3 regions of the Pseudomonas sp. LABIM340 genome follow, and region 3 is predicted to be linked to each of the others. Evidence: predicted binding sites of a transcription regulator. Region 3 holds the regulator's gene; each other region holds the start of a gene.

What was found. Region 3 encodes LexA, which represses DNA repair genes until DNA is damaged. Its sites were predicted from a motif close to CTGTNTNNNNANACAG; they were not measured.
Region 1: imuA (translesion DNA synthesis-associated protein ImuA) is a predicted target of LexA. The motif match lies at 1,420-1,435, and genes of this name have one in related genera.
Region 2: recN (DNA repair protein RecN) is a predicted target of LexA. The motif match lies at 4,675-4,690, and genes of this name have one in related genera.

Annotation. Positions count from the first base shown of each region.
Region 1 covers NZ_CM200227.1:2,853,475-2,860,555, forward strand. Annotated here, with positions in the region: gene ABKS89_RS13310 (Y-family DNA polymerase) at 1-704, opposite strand, end outside; gene imuA (translesion DNA synthesis-associated protein ImuA) at 707-1,321, opposite strand; gene ABKS89_RS13320 (ATP-dependent DNA helicase) at 2,162-4,477, opposite strand; gene ABKS89_RS13325 (VRR-NUC domain-containing protein) at 4,474-6,123, opposite strand; gene ABKS89_RS13330 (class I SAM-dependent methyltransferase) at 6,353-7,081, opposite strand, start outside.
Region 2 covers NZ_CM200227.1:5,661,085-5,668,165, forward strand. Annotated here, with positions in the region: gene dapB (4-hydroxy-tetrahydrodipicolinate reductase) at 1-631, opposite strand, end outside; gene dnaJ (molecular chaperone DnaJ) at 690-1,820, opposite strand; gene dnaK (molecular chaperone DnaK) at 1,943-3,859, opposite strand; gene grpE (nucleotide exchange factor GrpE) at 3,950-4,513, opposite strand; gene recN (DNA repair protein RecN) at 4,714-6,390, shown strand; gene fur (ferric iron uptake transcriptional regulator) at 6,463-6,867, opposite strand; gene ABKS89_RS26115 (outer membrane protein assembly factor BamE) at 6,964-7,081, shown strand, end outside.
Region 3 covers NZ_CM200227.1:4,509,617-4,516,697, forward strand. Annotated here, with positions in the region: gene ABKS89_RS20550 (L,D-transpeptidase family protein) at 1-397, opposite strand, end outside; gene ABKS89_RS20555 (TetR/AcrR family transcriptional regulator) at 454-1,170, opposite strand; gene lexA (transcriptional repressor LexA) at 1,439-2,053, shown strand; gene sulA (SOS-induced cell division inhibitor SulA) at 2,067-2,540, shown strand; gene ABKS89_RS20570 (hypothetical protein) at 2,585-2,824, opposite strand; gene ABKS89_RS20575 (DUF6586 family protein) at 2,932-3,453, opposite strand; gene topA (type I DNA topoisomerase) at 3,522-6,128, opposite strand; gene ABKS89_RS20585 (DUF1653 domain-containing protein) at 6,221-6,484, opposite strand; gene fadA (acetyl-CoA C-acyltransferase FadA) at 6,608-7,081, opposite strand, start outside.

The sequences.
Region 1 (7,081 bases), 1.7 Mb from region 3:
TCCGGCGGCCGGTAAAACTCCAGGGCCAGCGGGCGCTGGCCGAGCAGGGTGTCGACCTGCCGCAGCACCTGCGGCGGGAAGCGCCGGGCCAGGCTCTCGCGCGGCAGGGCGAGCAGTTGCTGCAGGCTGCGCAGGCCCATGCGGCCCAGCGAGGTGGCGGCGTCGCGCTCCAGGCCCAGGCGCTCCAGCGGCATCCTGCCCAGGTACTGGCGCAGTTGCTGGTTGTCTTGGATCGCCAGGCCGTCGTGGCCGTTGGCGAGGATGCGCGCGGCGGCCGGATTGGGCGCGGCGGTGATGCGGTGGCGGAAGCCCAGCCCGTTCAACTCCTCGCGCAGACGTGCCTCGAAGCGCGGCCAGGGGCCGAACAGTTGCAGGCTGGACTCTACTTCCAGCAGCAGAGCGCGCGGGTAATGCTGGCTGACCTGCGAGCTGAAGCCGTAGGCCCAGGCTGCCAGCAGGTTCTGCCAGCGCTGCACTTCGCGCAGGTCGTACTCGGCGGTGGCGAAATCACGGCTCAGTGCCTGGGCAGCAGTGAGCGACTGGCCGGGCTTGAGCCCCAGCGCCCGCGCGGCCGGGTTCACCGCCTGCAGCACGCGGCGCTGGGTCGGCCCGGCGAGCAGCGCCAGGGCGGCGTCCGGCTCGGGACGGCCGCGCAGCACGCCGTCCATTGCCAGCTGTGGCAGGAGAATGCAGGCCCAGAGCATGGTCAGTGCCAGGGCAGCGGGATGGGCCGCGCCGGCGCCAGGCCGCCACGGCACTTGAGCACGCGCAATTGCGCCGGGTTGGCGTCCAGCGCCAGGCGTAACGCAGCGGGCGAGGGGTTGAGCGCCTCGCGCTGCGAGCGGTAGGCGATGGCCAGGGTCTGCCCGGTTTCGGCGGCGACTTGCAGACGGCGCAGGGCACGGTCGTCGGCCTGCTGCGGCCAGCACAGCACGGCGCCGCAGCTGCCCGAGCGCAGGCACTGCTCGGCGGCCCAGAGCGCATCGCGGCCGGTTGCCTGGACGATGGCGAGTTGCTCCAGCGCGACGCCGGCGGCCTGCCAGGCAGCCGGGTAGGGCACGTGGGGCGGGGCGACCAGCACGATGCGCTCGCCTGCCGCGCTGAGCCGCGCCAGGGTCGGCCAGACCAGTTGCAGCTCGCCGGTGCCTTCGGCGGCCAGGAGGATTTCGCTGAGCGCCGCTTCCGGCCAGCCACCGCTGGGCAGGGCGGCGTCCAGCAGCGCATGGCCGGTGGGCTGCTGGCTGGGCGGCAGGCCCTGGGGCTGGCCCTTCCAGACCTGACGCTGGTGAAACAGGGTGTCGAGCGCGACCACGCTGCCCATCACGGCCTCCCGGCCGGCAAGCGGCGACAGTCATGCGCCCGGCGGCAGGGCCGAGTGAGGGGGTTGAGGAGGTGGGACATGGGATGGCTCGGATAGTGCTGTATGGATATACAGTTTATCCGGTGGGATGGTGCCGTCAATGGCGGTTGGTCTGACGGACGTTGGGGCTCACTGTAGGAGCGGGCCATGCCCGCGATCCGCCGGCGGGGGCGGCGTTTTTCCTGATGCCTTTGGTGCAGGTTTCTGCCTTGGCTCAGGTGTTCCAGCGCCGTATCGGCGTGCGCGGATGTATTGGGTTTCGCCCCCTCGGGCGAGTCCCTTTTGGCAAACGTCGGATAGCCGCCCTCCCAAAAGGAACCAAAAGGTCTTGCCCCGGACATCCGGTTTTTCGCTTAGGCGAAAAATACCCTCGTTGAACCGAAGTTTCAGGGGCACGCCGCGAACGGCCATCCCTGGCCCATCGCGGCTCTCGCGACATCCATGTCGCTCAACCCCTGAAACTCCGCTTCAACGAGGCCTCCTGAACGGGGCATTCGGCGTGTGCGGATGTCTCTCTGGAAGTCTCCAGGGGAAAAAGCGGGGTGCGTGCGGCGTGCTTTTGTAGGAGCGGGCCATGCCCGCGATCCGTCGGCAGGGCCGGCGGTTCAGGCAGGTTCGCTGCTCGCCTGGAAATGTTGGAATCAACCTGTAGGAGCGCCCCATGGGCGCGATCGCGGGCATGGCCCGCTCCTACAGGGAAAGCCAGAGCACTCTTGTAGGACCGAGGGGGACGCCTAGTCCTTGCTCGCGAACCGCACGGCACAAGGTCGATCGTGAAAAAGGGATTTCCGCCCGCGAGGGTTACAACAACAGATACCCCTGCGGTGCCTTGAACCGAGGCGGGTCGGCGATGAACTTCAGGCGTTCCGGCTTCCACCACCCCGGCAGCAACTTCCGTACGGCCGGCTGGTTGAAGCGGTCGTCGAGCAGGTAGATCACCCCTGAATCCGTCGGCGTGCGAATCACCCGGCCCGCCGCTTGGACAACCTTCTGCAAGCCGGGGAACAGGTAGGTGTAGTCGTAGCCGTCGCCGAACATCCCCTGCATGCGCTGTTTGATCTCCTCGTTGACCTCGTTCACCTGCGGCAGCCCCAGCGTGGCGATGAAGGCGCCGATCAGGCGCTCGCCAGGCAGGTCGATGCCCTCGCCGAAAGCGCCGCCGAGCACGGCGAAGCCGATGCCGCGCGAGCCGGTGGTGAAGCGGTCGAGGAAGGCCTGGCGCTCCAGTTCGTTCATGCTGCGCGACTGTGCCCAGTGCGGGATGTCCGGGTGCTCGGCGGTAAAGCGGTCCAGCGCCTGCTGCAGGTAGGCGTAGCTGCTGAAGAAGGCCAGGTAGTTGCCGGGGCGCGCGCGGAACTGCCGGGCCATCAGCGTACTGATCGGCGTGAGGCTGGCCTCGCGGTGCTGGTAGCGAGTAGAGAGGTTGCTCAGTGCGTGGACTTCCAGCTGTTCGGCGTGGAAGGGCGACTCCACTTCGCGCCAGCCGGTGTCTTCGGGCAGGCCGAGCAGGTCGGAGTAGTAGTGCGCCGGGGTCAAGGTGGCGGAGAACAGCGTGGTGCTGTGGGCCACCTTGAAGCGCTCGGCGAGGAAGGGCGCCGGTACCACGTTGCGCAGGCACAGGGTCGAGAGTACGCGGCGCGCGCTGACGTCGTGGCGGGTGATGTCGAACAGCGAGTGCGGACCGTAGGCTTCGGCCAGCCGGCAGAACAGCATGGCGTTGAGATAGAAGCTCAACAGCTCGGCCTCGTTGCCGGTGGGCTGGTCGGTGAGGTGGTCGGTGATGGCGCTGACGGCCTTCTGCAACGCGGCGATGAACAGGTCGGGGATGGTCGGGTAGATCTGGTAGTCGACGTCCTGGTCCTGGTGCAGTTGGTTCCAGTGCCGGCCGACGCGCTCCAGTGCGCTTTTCAGCTTGGCCGGGGCGACCTTGCGCAGGGCGTTGAACTCGCTCTGGTCCAGCTCGGCGCTGTACATGCCGCGGCCGCGCTCGATGAGGTTGTGCGCCTCGTCCACCAGCAGCGTGACTTTCCAGTCGTTGAGCACGGTGAGACCGTAGAGCAGGGCGGTCATGTCGAAGTAGTAGTTGTAGTCGCCCACCACCACGTCGGACCAGCGGCACAGCTCCTGGCTCAGGTAGTAGGGGCAGACCTGGTGCTCCAGTGCCACCTTGCGCACCGCCTCCTGGGTCAGCCAGCACTGCTTGAGCGCGGCCTCGCGGGCGGCGGGCAGGCGGTCGTAGAACCCCTTGGCCAGCGGGCAGGATTCGCCGTGGCAGGACTTGTCCGGGTGCTCGCAGGCCTTGTCACGGGCGACGTGCTCAAGCACCCGCAGCGGCTGGGCGGCCTCCTGCTGGCGCAGGGTCGCCAGGGCGTCCAGCGCCAGGCGCCGGCCGGGGGTCTTGGCGGTGAGGAAGAACAGCCGGTCCAGCTGCTGGCCGGGGAAGGCCTTGAGCTGCGGGAACAGCGTGCCGAGGGTCTTGCCGATGCCGGTGGTTGCCTGCGCCATCAGCGTCTGGCCGTCGCGGGCGGCGCGGTACACCGACTCGGCAAGCATGCGCTGGCCCTGGCGGAAATCGGCGTAGGGGAAGCGCAGCGCCTCCAGCCCCTGGTCGCGCTCGACGCGGTGGGCGCTTTCCTGCTCGGCCCACTGCACGAAGCGCTGGCACTGTAGCTCGAAGAAGGCGCGCAGCTCGGCGGCGGCGAAGCGCTCGCGGAACTCGGTCTCCTTCTGGGTGATGACGTTGAAGTAGACGACGGCGAGATCGATGGCGTCGATCTCCAGGGTCTGGCACAGCAGCCAGCCGTACACCTTCACCTGCGCCCAGTGCAGCAGCCGGTGGTTCTGCGGGATGCGCGAGACGTCGCCGCGGTGGGTCTTGATCTCTTCCAGCAGGTTTTCACTCGGGTCGTAGCCGTCGGCACGGCCACTGACCACCAGCCCCGGATACTCGCCCCGCAGCGGCAGCTCGGCGATGTAGCCCAGCCCCCGGCGGGAGACCACCGTGGCGTGTCCGGCCATGCCTTCCTGCGCCGTGGGGGCGGGGGTGAAGCGCAGGTCGAGGTCACCTTCCTTGGCGGTGAATTCGCAGAGCGCGCGCACAGCGATGGCGTAGCTCATTCGCTCTCGTCCGCCTCGCCCTGCCAGCGCACGTAGCAGACTTCCACCGGCATGCCGTGCTCGGCGCAGAAGGCCAGCCAGCGCTTCTGGTTATCCTGCAGGCGGTCGCCGGGGCCTTTCACCTCAATCATCCGGTAGCGCGCCTCGGCGGGCCAGAACTGGATCAGGTCGGGCATGCCGGCGCGGTTGGCCTTCGGGTCGGCCAGCAGGCGCTCGAACCACAGCTTCAGGTGCGCCGCCGGCAGGCAGTGCAGGGTCTGCTCCAGCAGGTTTTCATCCAGCAGCTCCCAGTGCACGAAGGGCGAGAGGATCCCGGACTTGGCAACATAGGTTTCGCGGATGGCTGCGAGATAGGCGTCGCTGTCCAGCAGTGCCAGGCGTGCGGCGAAGGCTTCCGCGCGGCGGCTGACGAAGTCGCTGCGGTTGATATCGCTGGGCCCGACCTGGAAGGGGTGGAAGAAGGCGCCGGGCAGCGGGGCGAAGATCACTTCCCAGCAGAGCAGGCCGAACAGGCTGCAGACCAGCGCGTTCTCCACGTAGTACACCGGCGCTTCGTCCGCGTGAAGCACGGCCTGCACGGCGAATTCGACGTTGACGTCCGGGCGCGGCAGCTCCATATCGATGCGCAGCGGTGGCGCGGTCTTGGCGGCTTTCTCCTTCGGCAGGCCGAGCTGACGGGCCAGCCGGCTCAGTGCGCGTTCCACCAGCTGAAGCTCGCCGTCGCTTTCCGGCACGGCCAGGGCGGCTTGCGCCAGCGTGTGGGCTTCCTCGAAGCGTTGCAGGCGTTCCAGCACGCGAATCTGCCGCTGCCGCGAGCCCCCGGCGGCGGTGCGTTGGTAAAGCGCCAGCGCGGCGTCCAGCTCGCCTTCGCGCTCCAACTGGTAAGCCATGCGATAGAGCAGGCGGCCGTGGCGGGCTTGCAGATAGGTGTTGTCGCTGTGGAATTCGCCCAGTTCGGCCAGTAGCCCGGCGATGGGCTCGCCGGTTTCGAAGCGGACAGCGCCGTTCCACAGGTGGATGTAGGCCTCCAGATCACCGCGGCTGCGGAAGGCTCGGGAGTCAGCGGTAAAAGGGACGCTTTCGTAGCGGAAGATGCCGAGATCGGCGAGGACGAACTCGGACCAGTCCTGCTGCAGATTGCCGAAGAACAGCAGGCGCAGGCGGTCGCAAAGCGGCGTCGCCATCAGCGTGTAGAGGTGGTCGAGGTCCGGGTACCAGCCGGCGAAGGGCTGTACCTGCTCGTGGTAGGCGTGCAGGTGCTCGTACAGCTCGGCCTTCTTCAGCGTGCCGCGCGGCAGGTCATCGCGAAAGCGCGTGAGCAGTTCGTCCTTGAGCAGCAGCGGCAGCAACTCTTCCAGCGCGAGCGGGCAGGCGTCGTCCAGCCAGCCCAGCTCCAGCAGCGGCGCGGCAGCGCCGGGGATGTCGCCGATTTCCGCGTAGCTCAGCTTGCCGGCGCGAAAGTGCGGCCCCTTGCGCATTACCAGTCGCACCAGCAGCGCCCGCGACGGCAGCGGCAGCGCGCGGAAATCGGCGATGAACCGGGCTTCCTCGGCGTCGAGCAGGTCGGCGTAGCGTTCGTCGATCCAGTCGAGGGCGCGGTGGAAGTTGGTCAGGTAGTAGAGGCTGGGGGCGAGCGGCACGGACATCGGCAGGCACTGGTTTTACATACAGTGGCAAGGATGGCGTGATGGTGGCTTGGCCGCAAGGGTTCGTGCGGCCTTTCATCGGGATATGTCCGACATCGGCTGAGGGACGCTTTTGCAGGATGGGTGGAGCTTGCGATACCCATGCGGCTGGGTGCGCAGGATCGATGGGTATCGCTTCGCTCCACGCCATCCTACGGACGCTCTTCACGCCCCACGTTATTTCACCGGATCAATCCAGGCGGAACACCAGCGCCTTGAGCCCACTGTCTTCCTCGATATCGGCAAACTCCGGCGGGTTTTCCAGGCGCTCGATGAAGCGCAGCTGCGGCGCCTCGGCGGCCATGCCCTGGAGCAGGAAGTCCACGCCAATGCCTGGGTCATTCACGCAGGCCAGCACGGTGCCGGCGCCGTCCAGCAATTCCGGCAGGCGGCGCAGGACGCGGGCGTAGTCCTTGTCGAGGACGAAGCTGCCTTTCTGGAAGCTCGGCGGGTCGATGATGATCAGGTCGTACGGGCCGGATTTCTTCACCTTGCCCCAGGACTTGAACAGGTCATGGTCGAGGAAGCTCACCTTGGACAGGTCGTGGCCGTTCAGGCGGTGGTTGTCGCGGCCACGGCTGAGCGCGGCGCGGGCCATGTCGAGGTTGACCACCTTCTGCGCACCACCGGCCATTGCCGCCACGGAGAAGCCGCAGGTATAGGCGAACAGGTTGAGCACGCGCAATCCGGCGGAGTTGGCCTGCACCCACTGGCGGCCGTAGCGCATGTCGAGGAACAGGCCGTTGTTCTGCTTGCGGCCCAGGTCCAGCTGGTAGCGCAGGCCATGCTCGCTGATCTGCCAGCCGTCGAAGGCTTCGCCGTGGAGCACTTCCATGGTGCTTTCCAGGGTGTAGCGGTGCTGCAGCATCAGGCTGCGGGCGCCGGTAGCGCGCCAGACGTCGCCTTGCGCCAGTTCCAC
Region 2 (7,081 bases), 1.2 Mb from region 3:
CGGCACGCACGGTGGCGAAACCGATGGTCTCGCGCGGACGGGCGCCGGTCTGACCTTCACGACCGTACACAGCCACCTTTTCCAGATCACGACCCAGCGCGTTGGCAACCACTTCGCCCATGCGCAGCGCGGTGCCGGACGGCGCGTCGACCTTGTGACGGTGGTGCGCTTCGAGAATCTCGATGTCCACGTCGTCGCCCAGAACACGGGCGGCGGTGTCGAGCAGCTTCAGGCAGAGGTTCACACCGACGCTGTAGTTGGCCGCGAAGACGATCGGGATGTCCTTCGCCGCTTCGCTGAGCAGCTCCTTCTCCGCCGTGGAGAAACCGGTGGTACCGATGACCATGGCCTTGCCGGCCTTGCGGCAGACTTCCAGGTTCTTCAGGGTCACGGTCGGGTGGGTGAAGTCGATCAGCACGTCGAACTCATCGACCACCTTGGCCAGGTCCCCCGACAGCGGCACACCAATGCGGCCCAGACCGGCCAGCTCACCAGCGTCGGCGCCCACCAGAGTGCTGTCCGGACGGTCGACCGCCGCGGTCAGGCCGGCGCTGCCATTGGTCTGCTGGACCGCCTCGATCAGGGTCTTGCCCATGCGCCCGGCGGCGCCCATTACGGCTATACGTCGCATATAAAACAGCTCCAAAGCTAAAAAAGCCCCGGACGATTCGCACCGCCGGGGCCTTGCATCATAGATCGTCGAAGAAGCGCTTCATGCCTTCGAACCAGCCACTGGCTTTCGGCGAGTGGGAAGAGTTGCCCTGCAGGGTATTGCGGAACTCTTCGAGCAACTCGCGCTGACGCTTGTCCAGGTTGACCGGCGTTTCGACGACGACGCGGCACATCAGATCGCCCGCACCGCCGCCGCGCACCGGGGCAACGCCCTTGCCGCGCAGGCGGAACAGCTTGCCGGTCTGGGTACCCTCGGGGATCTTCAGCTTCACGCGGCCGTCCAGGGTCGGCACTTCCAGCTCGCCACCCAGGGCGGCGTCGGCGAAGCTGATTGGCACTTCGCAGTACAGGTGCTTGCCGTCGCGCTGGAAGATGTCGTGCTCGCGCACGTTCACCACCACGTACAGGTCGCCCGCCGGGCCACCGTGTGCGCCGGCTTCGCCTTCGCCGGTGAGACGGATGCGGTCACCAGTATCGACGCCGGCCGGGACTTTCACCGACAGGGTCTTGTGCTCTTCCACGCGACCCTGGCCGTGGCAGGAGCCACAGGGGTCGGTGATCATCTTGCCGCTGCCATGGCAACGCGGGCAGGTCTGCTGCACCGAGAAGAAGCCCTGCTGCATGCGCACCTGACCGATACCACCACAGGTGGTACAGGTGACCGGCGTGGTGCCGGGCTTGGCGCCGCTGCCGCTGCAGGTCTTGCAGCCGACCAGAGTGGGAACGCGGATGGTCACGGTGGTGCCGCGAACCGCATCTTCCAGGTCCAGGTCGAGGGTGTAGCGCAGGTCGGCGCCGCGCGCCGGGCCGCCACGGGAGCCGCCGCGTCCGCCGCCGCCACCGAAGAAGTCGCTGAAGACATCGCCGAAGATGTCCGAGAAGCTCGCGCCACCGAAGCCCGCACCGCCACCGCCCATCTGCGGGTCGACACCGGCATGGCCGTACTGGTCGTAAGCCGCGCGCTTGCTGGCGTCGGACAGGACCTCGTACGCCTCGTTGGCTTCCTTGAATTTGTCCTCGGCTTCCTTGTCGCCGGGGTTGCGGTCCGGGTGGAACTTCATGGCGAGCCGGCGATAGGCCTTCTTCAGGTCCGCTTCGCTGGCGCCGCGCTCGACACCCAGTACCTCATAAAAATCACGTTTGGCCATAAAATCTTTGCACCTTGAAAACCTCTCCCCCAGACACGCCAACGCGGGAGCAAGCCCCCGCGTGACGTTTCATGCGCACCGACACGCTGGTCGGTGCGCCGGAGCGGAAGCAAGCACGCGGCTTACTTGTTCTCCTTGACCTCTTCGAACTCGGCGTCGACGACATCGTCGCCAGCCTTGTCGTCAGCGGCCTCGCCCTGAGCGGCAGCACCCGGCTGCGGCTGTTCGGCGTACATCTTCTGCGCCAGCGGAGTGGATGCCTGGGACAGCGCATTCATCTTCGCTTCGATCTCGGCCTTGTCGTCGCCCTTCACGGCAACTTCCAGCTCGCCCAGCGCCTTGTCGATGGCAGCCTTCTCTTCGGCAGTGGCCTTGTCGCCAGCCTCGGTGACCATCTTGCGAGTCGCATGGACCAGCGCATCACCCTGGTTGCGGGCAGCGGCCAGCTCCTCGAACTTGCGGTCTTCCTCGGCATTCGCCTCGGCGTCGCGGACCATCTGCTGGATCTCGTCTTCGGACAGGCCCGAAGAAGCCTTGATCACGATGGACTGCTGCTTGCCGGTGGCCTTGTCTTTCGCACCAACGTGCAGGATACCGTTGGCGTCAATGTCGAAGGTCACTTCGATCTGCGGCACACCGCGCGGAGCCGGCGGGATGTCGGCCAGGTCGAATTTGCCCAGCGACTTGTTCTGGCCGGCTTGCTTGCGCTCGCCTTGCAGCACATGGATGGTCACGGCGCCCTGGTTGTCATCGGCAGTGGAGAACACCTGCGACTTCTTGGTCGGGATGGTGGTGTTCTTGTCGATCAGTGCGGTCATCACGCCACCGAGGGTTTCGATACCCAAGGTCAGCGGGGTAACGTCGAGCAGCAGCACGTCCTTCACGTCACCGGCCAGCACGGCGCCCTGGATGGCAGCACCCATGGCTACGGCTTCGTCCGGGTTGACGTCCTTGCGCGCTTCCTTGCCGAAGAACTCGGCAACGGTCTTCTGTACCAGCGGCATGCGGGTCTGGCCGCCGACCAGGATCACTTCGTCGATCTTCGAGACGTCCAGGCCGGCGTCTTTCAGCGCAACGCGGCACGGCTCGATGGTGCGGGTGACCAGGTCTTCCACCAGGGATTCCAGCTTGGCGCGGGAAACCTTGACGTTCAGGTGTTTCGGGCCGGACGCGTCAGCGGTGACGTACGGCAGGTTGACGTCAGTCTGCTGGGTCGAGGACAGCTCGATCTTCGCCTTCTCGGCAGCTTCCTTCAGGCGCTGCATGGCCAGCGGGTCGCCCTTGAGGTCCATGCCGGATTCTTTCTTGAACTCTTCGACGAGGTAGTCGATCAGGCGCAGGTCGAAGTCTTCACCACCCAGGAAGGTGTCACCGTTGGTGGCCAGTACTTCGAACTGGTGCTCGCCATCGACTTCGGCGATTTCGATCACGGAAACGTCGAAGGTACCGCCGCCCAGGTCATAGACGATGATGGTGTGGTCGCCCTTGGCCTTGTCCAGGCCATAGGCCAGCGCAGCCGCGGTCGGTTCGTTGATGATGCGCTTGACGTCCAGACCGGCGATGCGACCGGCGTCCTTGGTGGCCTGACGCTGGCTGTCGTTGAAGTAGGCCGGAACGGTGATGACCGCTTCGGTGACCGGCTCGCCCAGGTAGTCCTCGGCGGTCTTCTTCATCTTCTTCAGGACTTCGGCGGAGACCTGCGGCGGAGCCATCTTCTGGCCCTTGGCCTCGACCCATGCGTCGCCGTTGTCAGCCTTGACGATCTTGTAAGGCACCATTTTGATGTCTTTCTGTACGACGTCTTCTTCGAAGCGACGGCCGATCAGGCGCTTCACCGCGTACAGGGTGTTGGTCGGGTTGGTCACGGCCTGGCGCTTCGCCGGCTGACCTACCAGGATTTCGCCGTCGTTGGCGTAGCCGATGATCGACGGGGTGGTACGAGCGCCTTCGGCGTTCTCGATGACCTTGACGTTACCGTTCTCCAGGATGGACACACAGGAGTTGGTGGTCCCCAGGTCGATACCAATGATTTTGCCCATATTTCACTCTCCAGAAATTAGATTCCGCGCTGACCCTGTTGCGGGTCTTTGGCTCGGTTGATTACCCAGATGGGGACCGGGTGGTGGATTTCAAGCCTTCTCGTCGATCGAAGGCGGAGTTTGTTCCGGTGCCTTGCTGACCACGACCATGGCCGGACGCAGCAGACGACCGTTGAGCAGATAGCCCTTCTGGAACACCTTGACCACGCTGCCCGGCTCGAGACGAATGCTCTCTTCCATCGCCATGGCCTGGTGGTGTTCGGGGTTGAACGGCTCGCCGTGCGGATCGACCGGCTCGAGGTTGTAGCGCTTCAGGGTGTCGTGGAACATCTTCAGCGTCAGCTCGATGCCTTCGCGCATCGGCTTGATCACTTCGTCTTCCGGGTTCGACATCTCCAGCGCGCGCTCGAGGGTATCGACGATCGGCAGCAGGTCGCCGGCGAATTTCTCCAGGGCGAACTTGTGCGCCTTCTCCACGTCCTGCTCGGCACGGCGGCGGACGTTCTGCAGTTCGGCAACGGCGCGCAGGCTCTGGTCCTTCGCCGCGGCTACCTGTTCTTCCAGTTCCAGCACGCGGGCGTTCAGATCCCCGTTGGCGCCGGCGTCCGGCTGCTCGTTGAACTGGGAATCCTGAGTCTGTTGTTCGTCAGACATGCCACTCTCCTAAAAAAGAAAATAAGCCTTTGAAAACAAGGCGAACCCAATGGTCCGCGGCTCTGCCGTGTATATGGGGCGGCTTTTCCTGACTTCAAGGGCGCGACTCAAAGGGGCAGCCCGCAAAGGCGACGAGGGAGAATTGCCAGCGGCAAAAAATACTGTATAAATAACCAGACCTATCTGCGGAGCCGCCGCCCATGCTGGTTCATCTGTCCGTGCACAACTACGCCATTGTCGAGCACCTCGATCTCGAGCTCGCCGCCGGCATGACCGTGATCACCGGCGAAACCGGCGCCGGCAAGTCGATCATGCTCGACGCCCTCGGGCTCGCGCTGGGCGACCGCGCCGACAGCGGCGTGGTACGCCCCGGCTCCGACAAGGCAGACATTCTCGCCAGCTTCGATGTCAGCGCGATTGCCGAAGCCCGCGACTGGCTTGCCGAGCGCGACCTGGAACAGGACGGGCCGTGCATCCTGCGCCGAGTGATCACCGCCGAAGGCCGCTCCCGCGCGTACATCAACGGCTCCCCCTGCCCACTGGGCGACCTCAAACACCTGGGCGAGCTGCTGATCGACATCCACAGCCAGCACGAGCACCAGTCGCTGCTCAAGGCCGACACCCACCGCCGCCTGCTCGACGAATTCGCCGGCAGCCAGGACCTGGCGCGCCAGGTACACCTCGCCGCGCAGCGCTGGAAGCAGACCCGCCAGGAGCTGGACCGCCTGTCACGCAACGGCGACGAGCAGCGCGCCCGCCATCAGTTGCTCAGCTACCAGCTGGAAGAACTGGAAAACCTCGGCCTGGGTGACAACGAACTGGAGCTGCTGGAAGCCGAACACAAGACCCAGAGCAACGCCGGCAGCCTGATCGCCGCCTGCCGCCAGGTCGTCGAGCTGTGCAGTGAAAGCGATGCCGGCAACGTGTTGTCGGCACTGACCTCCAGCCTCAACCGTCTCACCGCCTTCCCGAGCCAGCCGGCTGCATTGGGCGAAGCGGTGAACCTGCTCTCCAGTGCGCAGATCCAGGTGGAAGAAGCCATCGGCGAGCTGAATCGCTTCGTCGATCACTTCGACGCCGACCCCATGCGCCTGCAACAACTGGAAGAGCGCATGGACGCCATCTATAGCCTCGCGCGCAAACACCGCGTGCAGCCCCACGAACTGCAGGACCTGCAGCAGCGACTGCTGGACGAACTGGACGCGCTGATCGCCGACGACGAAGCCGTGGAGCGTCTGGGCGACGAACTGGCCGCCTACGCCCGCCACTATCAAGAGAAGGCCGACGAGCTCAGCCGCCTGCGCCAGGACGCCGCGCCGAAACTGGCCAAGGCCGTGGAAGTGGAGATGCAGCGCCTGGGCATGCCCGGCGGGCGCTTCGCCATCGAACTGCGCCAGTCCAGCTCGGACGAGCCGCAGGTCAGTGGCCTGGAGCAGCTGGAATTCCTGGTCAGCGCCAACCCCGGCCAGCCGATGAAAGGCCTGGCCAAGGTCGCCTCGGGCGGCGAATTGTCGCGCATCAGCCTGGCGATCCAGGTGATCACCGCACAGACCTCGCGCATTCCTACCCTGGTCTTCGACGAAGTGGACGTCGGTATCGGCGGTCCCACTGCCGAAGTGGTCGGCCAGTTGCTGCGTCGCCTTGGTGATCGCGGCCAGGTGCTGACCGTCACCCACCTGCCGCAGGTCGCCGCCCAAGGCCACCAGCACCTGTTCGTGCACAAGGACCGCGATACCAGCGAAACCCGCACCGCCGTGGCCAACCTGAAGAAGGCCGAGCGCATCGAGGAAATCGCCCGCATGCTTGGCGGCGTGGACCTGACCAAGGAATCCCTGGCCCACGCCCGCAAGATGGTGGATTCGGCCGTACAAGGCTGAAGCGCTTCCACTCAAAAGCCGCACAAACGAAAACGGCGACCCGAGGGTCGCCGTTTCTGCATCTGCGTGCGCTTACTTCTTCTTGCGCACGTAGAGCACCAGGTTGTGATCGACGAGCTCGAAGCCGCGCTCCTTGACGATCTCCTTCTGGCGTTTCTCGATTTCCGAGTCCATGAACTCGATGACTTCGCCGGTATCGACGCAGACCATGTGATCATGGTGACCGCTGTCAGCCAGCTCGAAGACGGCATGGCCGCCATCGAAGTTGTGGCGCACCACCAGGCCGGCGGCTTCGAACTGGGTCAGGACGCGGTAGACGGTGGCCAGACCGACGTCTTCACCCGCCTCCATCAGCGCTTTGTAAACATCCTCTGCGCTCATGTGGCGCTGCTCGGCGGAATCGAGCATCTGGAGGATCTTGACGCGCGGCAGTGTGACCTTAAGTCCGGCTTTGCGCAGTTCGCTATTTTCAACCATGTGTGCTTTCTCGGCGCGGAATGCTTCGCAGCATCTCTCAATACAGGTATGATCGGGATTTCGTCGCTCAGCCAAGATAGTGGAAGTCACCCCTTGATGCAAAACGCCAAGCTCATGCTGACCAGTCTCGCTTTCGGGCTGGGACTCGCCGCACTCGCCGGTTGCTCGTTCCCGGGGGTCTACAAGATCGACATCCAGCAGGGCAACGTTGTAA
Region 3 (7,081 bases):
GCGGCGTGCCCATGGGCTCGCAGTCCGGCGTGCCGTGCAGATAGATGTAGCGTCGAAAGGTATCGACCCCGCCCATCCGATTGCGCCCCGGCTCGCAGCCACTGAGCCAGAGGATGCGCGAGAGTATCCAGTCGCGACCGGGAAACGCCTCGTGAAGCTCGGCCGTCCAGATCTCGCCGGTCCAGCGTCGCCCCTTCAGTACCGCACCTTCAGGCAAACCATCGCCGATGCGTGCACGGACCTGGTGCAAGCCGCGCGGCGTGCAGCCGGAGCCATTGCGCTCGCCCGCGCCGTTGGCGGCGCTGGATATCGGAACGCGCACGACAAGACGCCCCGCGGCAAAGCCGTAGAGCATCTGGTCAGCAAGGGAAATATGGAGAAGATCGAGATCAGCCATGGCCGGCTACTGTAGCCGATCGGGCCGACGCAGCCCAGCGCGAAGCCGGGCCCGGGTCAGACCTTGGCGGGCGCCTGGGCGGCGCTCGACTTGCTGCGCGGCTTGAGCTGCGCACCCGCCAGCGAAGGATCGCTGACACCACTGTCGGCACGCATGCCGGCGGCGAGGAACGGCACCATCAGACGCATCACCTGCTCGATGGAAGTGTTCACGCCGAAATCGTTCTCGGCCATGGCACGCAGCGCCTTGATGCCGGACATGCTGAACACCGCGGTACCCAGCATGAAGTGCACCCGCCAGAACAGCTCCAGCGGCGGCAGGCGCGGCGCGGACTCATGCACCAGCAGCATGTAGCGACGGAACACCTTGCCGTAGACCTCTTCGAGGTACTTGCGCAGGTGCCCCTGGCTCTGGCTGAACGCCAGGCCCAGCAGGCGCATGAAGATCGACAGATCATTGCCGCTGCGCGGCTTGACAGCCATGGCCTGGACCACCAGCAGTTCGAGCAGCTCTTCCAGGGTGGCGCGCGGCGCATCGGGCTTGGCCTGACGGCGATCCAGTTCCTTTTCGAGACTGGCGCAGAACGGGCCGAGGAAGCGCGAGAAGACCGCCTGGATCAGCGCCTTCTTCGAGCCGAAGTGATAGTTCACCGCCGCGAGGTTCACCCCCGCCTTGCTGGTGATCAAACGCAGGGAGGTTTCGGCGAAGCCTTTCTCCGCGAACAGCTGTTCCGCAGCATCCAGGATGCGTTCGACGGTTTCCGACTGGGCCATGGCTACTCCGCCTGACAAACACTTGTTTGAAACATACGTTTCAGCGTCTTGTATTGTCAAGCAAAGTGCGATGGATTGTTACCAATATCATGGCAATGCGACGAGACACCTAATAAGACGAGACACCTAATAAAAAGCAAGACGCCTGCCAAGCTCGAAAGGTTACATGCACGAACGCTCCACCGACAGCCGCGACCAATAAAAGCATTGCCAGCCCGCCATCACTGTATATAATTCCAGGCACTGTATAAAAAGCCAGAGTATGGACATGCTGAAGCTCACGCCGCGCCAAGCCGAGATCCTCGCCTTCATCAAACGCTGCCTGGAAGCCAACGGCTACCCGCCCACCCGAGCGGAAATCGCCCAGGAACTCGGCTTCAAGTCGCCCAACGCCGCCGAGGAGCACCTGAAAGCCCTCGCCCGCAAAGGCGCCATCGAGATGACCCCGGGCGCCTCCCGCGGCATCCGCATCCCAGGCTTCGAGCCCAAGGCCGCGGCCAACGACGACGAACTGCCGATCATCGGCCGCGTCGCTGCCGGCGCGCCGATCCTCGCCGAGCAGAACGTCGACGACACCTGCCGGATCAACCCCACCTTCTTCAACCCGCCGGCCGACTACCTGTTGCGCGTGAGCGGCCAGAGCATGAAGGACGTCGGCATCATGGATGGCGACCTGCTCGCCGTGCATGTCACCCGCGAGGCGCGCAACGGCCAGATCGTCGTCGCCCGCCTGGGTGAAGAGGTAACGGTGAAGCGCTTCAAGCGCGAAGGCAGCAAGGTCTGGCTGCTCGCCGAAAACCCTGAGTTCGCCCCCATCGAGGTCGACCTCAAGGAACAGGAACTGGTCATCGAAGGCTTGAGCGTCGGCGTAATCCGTCGCTGAACAGGAGACACCCATGCAGTACCCGCAGCCGCAGAACCTGCCGCAACTCCCGCTGTTCCAGGAAGCACTCTGGGCAAGCGGTACTGCTCCCCTGCTTCCGGAGCTGATGGAAGAAGAGCCCGTCGTCGACGAAAGCGCCTTCAGCGAGATCGCCCTGCGCGGCCTTCCCGGCCAGTGCCTGATGCTGCTGGCGCCGATGCTCCGCGAGCTGAGCGAGGAAAGCGATTCGCGCTGGCTGACCCTGATAGCCCCGCCGTCCAGCCTGACTCCGGACTGGCTGCGCAAGGCCGGCCTGAACCGCCAGGGAATCCTGTTATTGCCAGCCCGCGATCAGGCTTCCGCCCAGGCATTGGCCTGCGAGGCACTGCGACTGGGCAACAGCCACACCGTGGTGAGCTGGCTGAATCTCAGCGCGAAAGCGCGCGCGCAACTGTCCCGCGCCGCCATTGCCGGCCAGGCGCAGAGCCTGAATATTCGTCTGGGGTAATCTGATCGGGAAGCTTCGCCGCGAACGCGGCGAAGCGGAAGGACTCAGTGCAGGACGCGCGGACCTTCGTCGTCCATGCTCATGTCGCCGCCTTCGGCGAGACGACCGGCCATCTGCACACCGACATTGAACATCGCCTTGGCGATCTCGATGTGCTGGCCCTGCAGGAAACCCTTGGCATCGGCGGAGAACTCCAGGGTCACCAGCGCCTCCTCCTCGTCCGCACGACGCAGCACAATACGCCCGTCAGGCAGCTCGACAATTTCCAGAAATGAGGTTGGCATAGCGACGTTCTCCACAGCAGAACGCGTAGTGTAACAGCCACATTCGCTACACCCTAGCCAAAGCTTGCGCGGACCGACCGGAAGGCCGGCGGGTTGTGATGCAGGAATCAGAGCTCGGTAAGCGATGCGCGGAAGCGCAGCACCAGGTCCTTCAGGGATTTCCGCCAGGCTTCCAGCTCATCATTGCCCAGCTCGACCGGAGCCTCGTCGTCGACATTCACCGCCTGGATCAGCGGCTGGGTTGGGTCGACCTTGGCTTTCTTCGGCTCGCTCGGCGGCTGGAACAGCACGGCATAGGCAGCCAGCAGGCGACCCAGCCAGGCTTCTGGCGATTGCGCCAGTTCGACCATTTCCGCCAGCTCCGGGCTTGGAGCGGCAGCGAGCACCTCGGCGTTCAGCAGCATCTCGACGCGCGGCGCACCGGCCTGCGGCAGGCGGTAGTAGCCGGCGATCTCATGGGCCACGCCCAGCACCGCTCCGTAGAGATGGAACAGCGCCGCTTCGCGTTCGGACTGGATGCGCGCTTGCGCGTTCATCGCGCGCGCCGCTTCGGCGCTGCGCCAGGCTTCCAGGGCAAGGCCGGCGAAGAACAGCTTCTGGTTGGTGCGGGTATAGAGTTCGTTCGCCATGACCGGGGCCCTCTGCAGTCGACTTCGGCAGTATAAGCACGCCCCGCCTCAGCGGGGCGCGCCTTCCATCAGCGCTTGTCTTCGACCTTCCACTTGCCACCGTCGAAGAACGCACGCCAGCCGGTGGGTTTGCCGTCGACCTCGGACTGCACGTACTGCTCCTTGGTCTTGCGGCTGAAACGGATCACCGCCGGGCGGCCATCCGGGTCTTTCGCAGGAGCTGCGAGCAGGAAGTGGTATTTCGGGTCCAGCTCGTCCTTGTGCGGAATTAGCTCGGCCACCAGAGGAGCGCGGGTCTCGCGATTCTTCGGGAACTGGCTGGCGGCCAGGAACAGGCCGGAAGCGCCGTCACGCAGTACGTAGACGTCATCGACCTTCTCGCACTTGAGTTCCGGCATGCGGATGGCGTCCATCTTCGGCGGCGCGGGCTCGCCGCTCTTCAGCAGCTTGCGGGTGTTCTTGCAGGTCGGGTTGGTGCAACCGAAGAACTTGCCAAAGCGGCCGGTCTTGAGCTGCATCTCGCTGCCGCACTTGTCGCATTCCAGGCTCGGGCCTTCGTAGCCCTTGATGCGGTACTGGCCTTCCTCGATCTCGTAGCCGGCGCAATCCGGGTTATTGCCACAGATGTGCAGCTTGCGTTTCTCGTCGACCAGGTAGGCGTCCATCGCGGTGCTGCAGATCGGGCAGCGGTGCTTGCCACGCAGTACGCGGGATTCGGATTCGCCCTCGTCATCCGCGGCGATTTCGTCGCCCGGAATCAGGTTGACGGTCGCCTTGCAGCGCTCTTTCGGCGGCAGGCTGTAGCCCGAGCAGCCAAGGAACACGCCGGTGGAGGCGGTGCGAATCATCATCGGCCGGCCGCACTCGCGGCAGGGGATGTCGGTCAGGGTCGGCTGGTTGGCGCGCATGCCATCGTTGGAGGCTTCGGCCAGGTCGAGCTTCTTGCGGAAGTCGCCGTAGAACTCGTCCAGCACGTTTTTCCAGTCGCGCTCGCCCTGGGCCACGTCATCGAGGTTCTCTTCCATGCCGGCGGTGAAGCCGTAGTCCATCAGGTTGGAGAAGCTCTCGTTGAGGCGGTCGGTGACGATGTCGCCCATCTTCTCCGCGTAGAAGCGGCGGTTGTGGGTGGTGACGTAGCCGCGCTCCTGGATGGTGGAGATGATCGCCGCGTAGGTGGACGGGCGGCCGATGCCGCGCTTTTCCAGTTCCTTGACCAGGCTGGCTTCGGAGAAGCGCGCCGGCGGCTTGGTGAAGTGCTGGCTCGGGTCGAGCTTGAGCAGCTTCATCGCGTCGCCCTGGTTCATTTCCGGCAGGACGTCGTCCTCGCCCGGCTTGCTCTGCTGCGGCAGCACCTTGGTGTAGCCGTCGAACTTGAGGATGCGGCCCTTGGCGCGCAGCTCGAAGTCACCGGCAGCCGCGCTGACGGTGGTGGACAGGTACTCGGCCGGCGGCATCTGGCAGGCCACGAACTGGCGCCAGATCAGGTCGTACAGGCGCTCGGCGTCGCGCTCCATGCCCGACAGCTGGGTCGGACGCAGGTTGACGTCGGAAGGACGAATCGCTTCGTGCGCTTCCTGGGCGCCTTCCTTGCTCGAGTAGAAGTTCGGCTTGGCCGGCAGGTATTTCTTGCCGAACTCGCTGTCGATGAAGCCGCGCACCATGTCGATGGCGTCGGCCGACAGGTTGGTCGAGTCGGTACGCATATAGGTGATGTAGCCGGCTTCGTAGAGACGCTGGGCCATCATCATGGTCTTCTTCACCCCGAAGCCCAGGCGGTTGCTCGCGGCCTGCTGCAGGGTGGAGGTGATGAACGGCGCCGAGGGCTTGCTGGATGTCGGCTTGTCTTCGCGCTTGGCGATGCTGTAGCTGGAGGCCTTGAGCTTCTCAAGGGCAGCGGTGGCCTGGGCTTCGTTCAGCGGCTTGAAGGCTTCGCCCTTCTCGCGCACGACTTCGAAGCGGACCTTGTCGTTCTTCGGCGTGCCGAGGTCGGCATGCACTTCCCAGTATTCTTCCGGGACGAAGGCGCGGATCTCGCGCTCACGCTCGACCACCAGCTTCACCGCCACCGACTGCACGCGGCCGGCGGACAGGCCACGGGCGATCTTGGCCCACAGCAGCGGCGAGACCATGTAGCCCACCACGCGGTCGAGGAAGCGACGTGCCTGCTGGGCATTCACGCGGTTGATATCCAGCTCGCCGGGCTGGGAGAAGGCCTCCTGGATGGCCTTCTTGGTGATTTCGTTGAAGACCACGCGCTTGTAGCGCGAGTCGTCGCCGCCGATGGCCTCGCGCAGGTGCCAGGCAATGGCCTCCCCTTCGCGGTCCAAGTCGGTTGCGAGATAGATGGTGTCGGCATCCTTGGCCAGGCGGCGCAGTTCCTCGATCACCTTTTCCTTGCCGGGCAGGATCTCGTACTTGGCCTTCCAGCCGTGCTCCGGATCGACGCCCATGCGGGTGACGAGCTGGCGCTTGGCCTTCTCCTTCGGCGACAGGGCCGGCGCCTCGGCAGCGGTCTTGCGCGTTTTTGCCGCAGGCTCCTTCGACGCGGACGAGCCGCTGGTGGGCAGGTCGCGGATGTGGCCGATGCTCGACTTCACCACGTACTGGTTGCCCAGGTACTTGTTGATGGTCTTGGCCTTGGCCGGTGATTCCACGATGACCAGCGATTTACCCATGGATCGGAATATTCCTGCGTCGAAAAGATGAATTTATAAGGAGGGAGGAGCTAGGAGCGGCACCGCTATATATAGTGGCGGTCGCGCCAAGGTCAAGCCTGGGTTTCGCCGGACGGGCCGGCCTGAAGACCCAGCGGATCGTTTTCGGCGCTCACCAGAGCGAAGCGCGGAACGTTCTCGCCATTCACTTCCACCGCCTCGGTGAACATGCTCAGCGGGCGTACCCAGAGGCCGAATTCGCCGTACAGCGCCTGGTAGATCACCAGCTCTTCCTCGGTCTCCGAGTGCCGGGCGACGCCGAGAACGCGGTACTGCTGTCCCTTGTAATGTCGATACAGTCCGGGCTGCAAGTGCATGTCGGTTCTCCCTCGGCCGGCCAAAAGGCGGCGATTGTGCTCATTGCGCGGCCGTCGGGCAATCCCCGCCCGACAAAAACGAAAGCCGGGGCACAAGGCCCCGGCTCTCCCATCGACGAAAGCTTAGACGCGTTCGAAGACGGTGGTGATGCCCTGACCGAGGCCCACGCACATGGTGGACACGCCCAGGGTGCCACTGTTCTGCTTCATCACGTTCAGCAGGGTGCCGGAGATACGCGCACCGGAGCAGCCGAACGGGTGACCCAGGGCGATGGCGCCGCCGTGCAGGTTGACCTTCTCTTCCATCTTGTCGAGGATCTTGAGGTCCTTCAGCACCGGCAGGGCCTGTGCGGCGAAGGCTTCGTTGAGCTCGAAGAAGTCGATGTCGTTGATGGTCAGGCCGGCGCGCTTGAGCGCCTTGTTGGTCGACGGAACCGGGCCGTAGCCCATGATCGCCGGATCAACGCCCGCCACAGCCATGGCGCGAACCACGGCCATCGGCTGCACGCCGAGGTCCTGGGCGCGCTGGGCGCTCATGACGATCATGCAGGAAGCGCCGTCGGTGATCTGCGAGGAAGTACCCGCCGTCACGGTGCC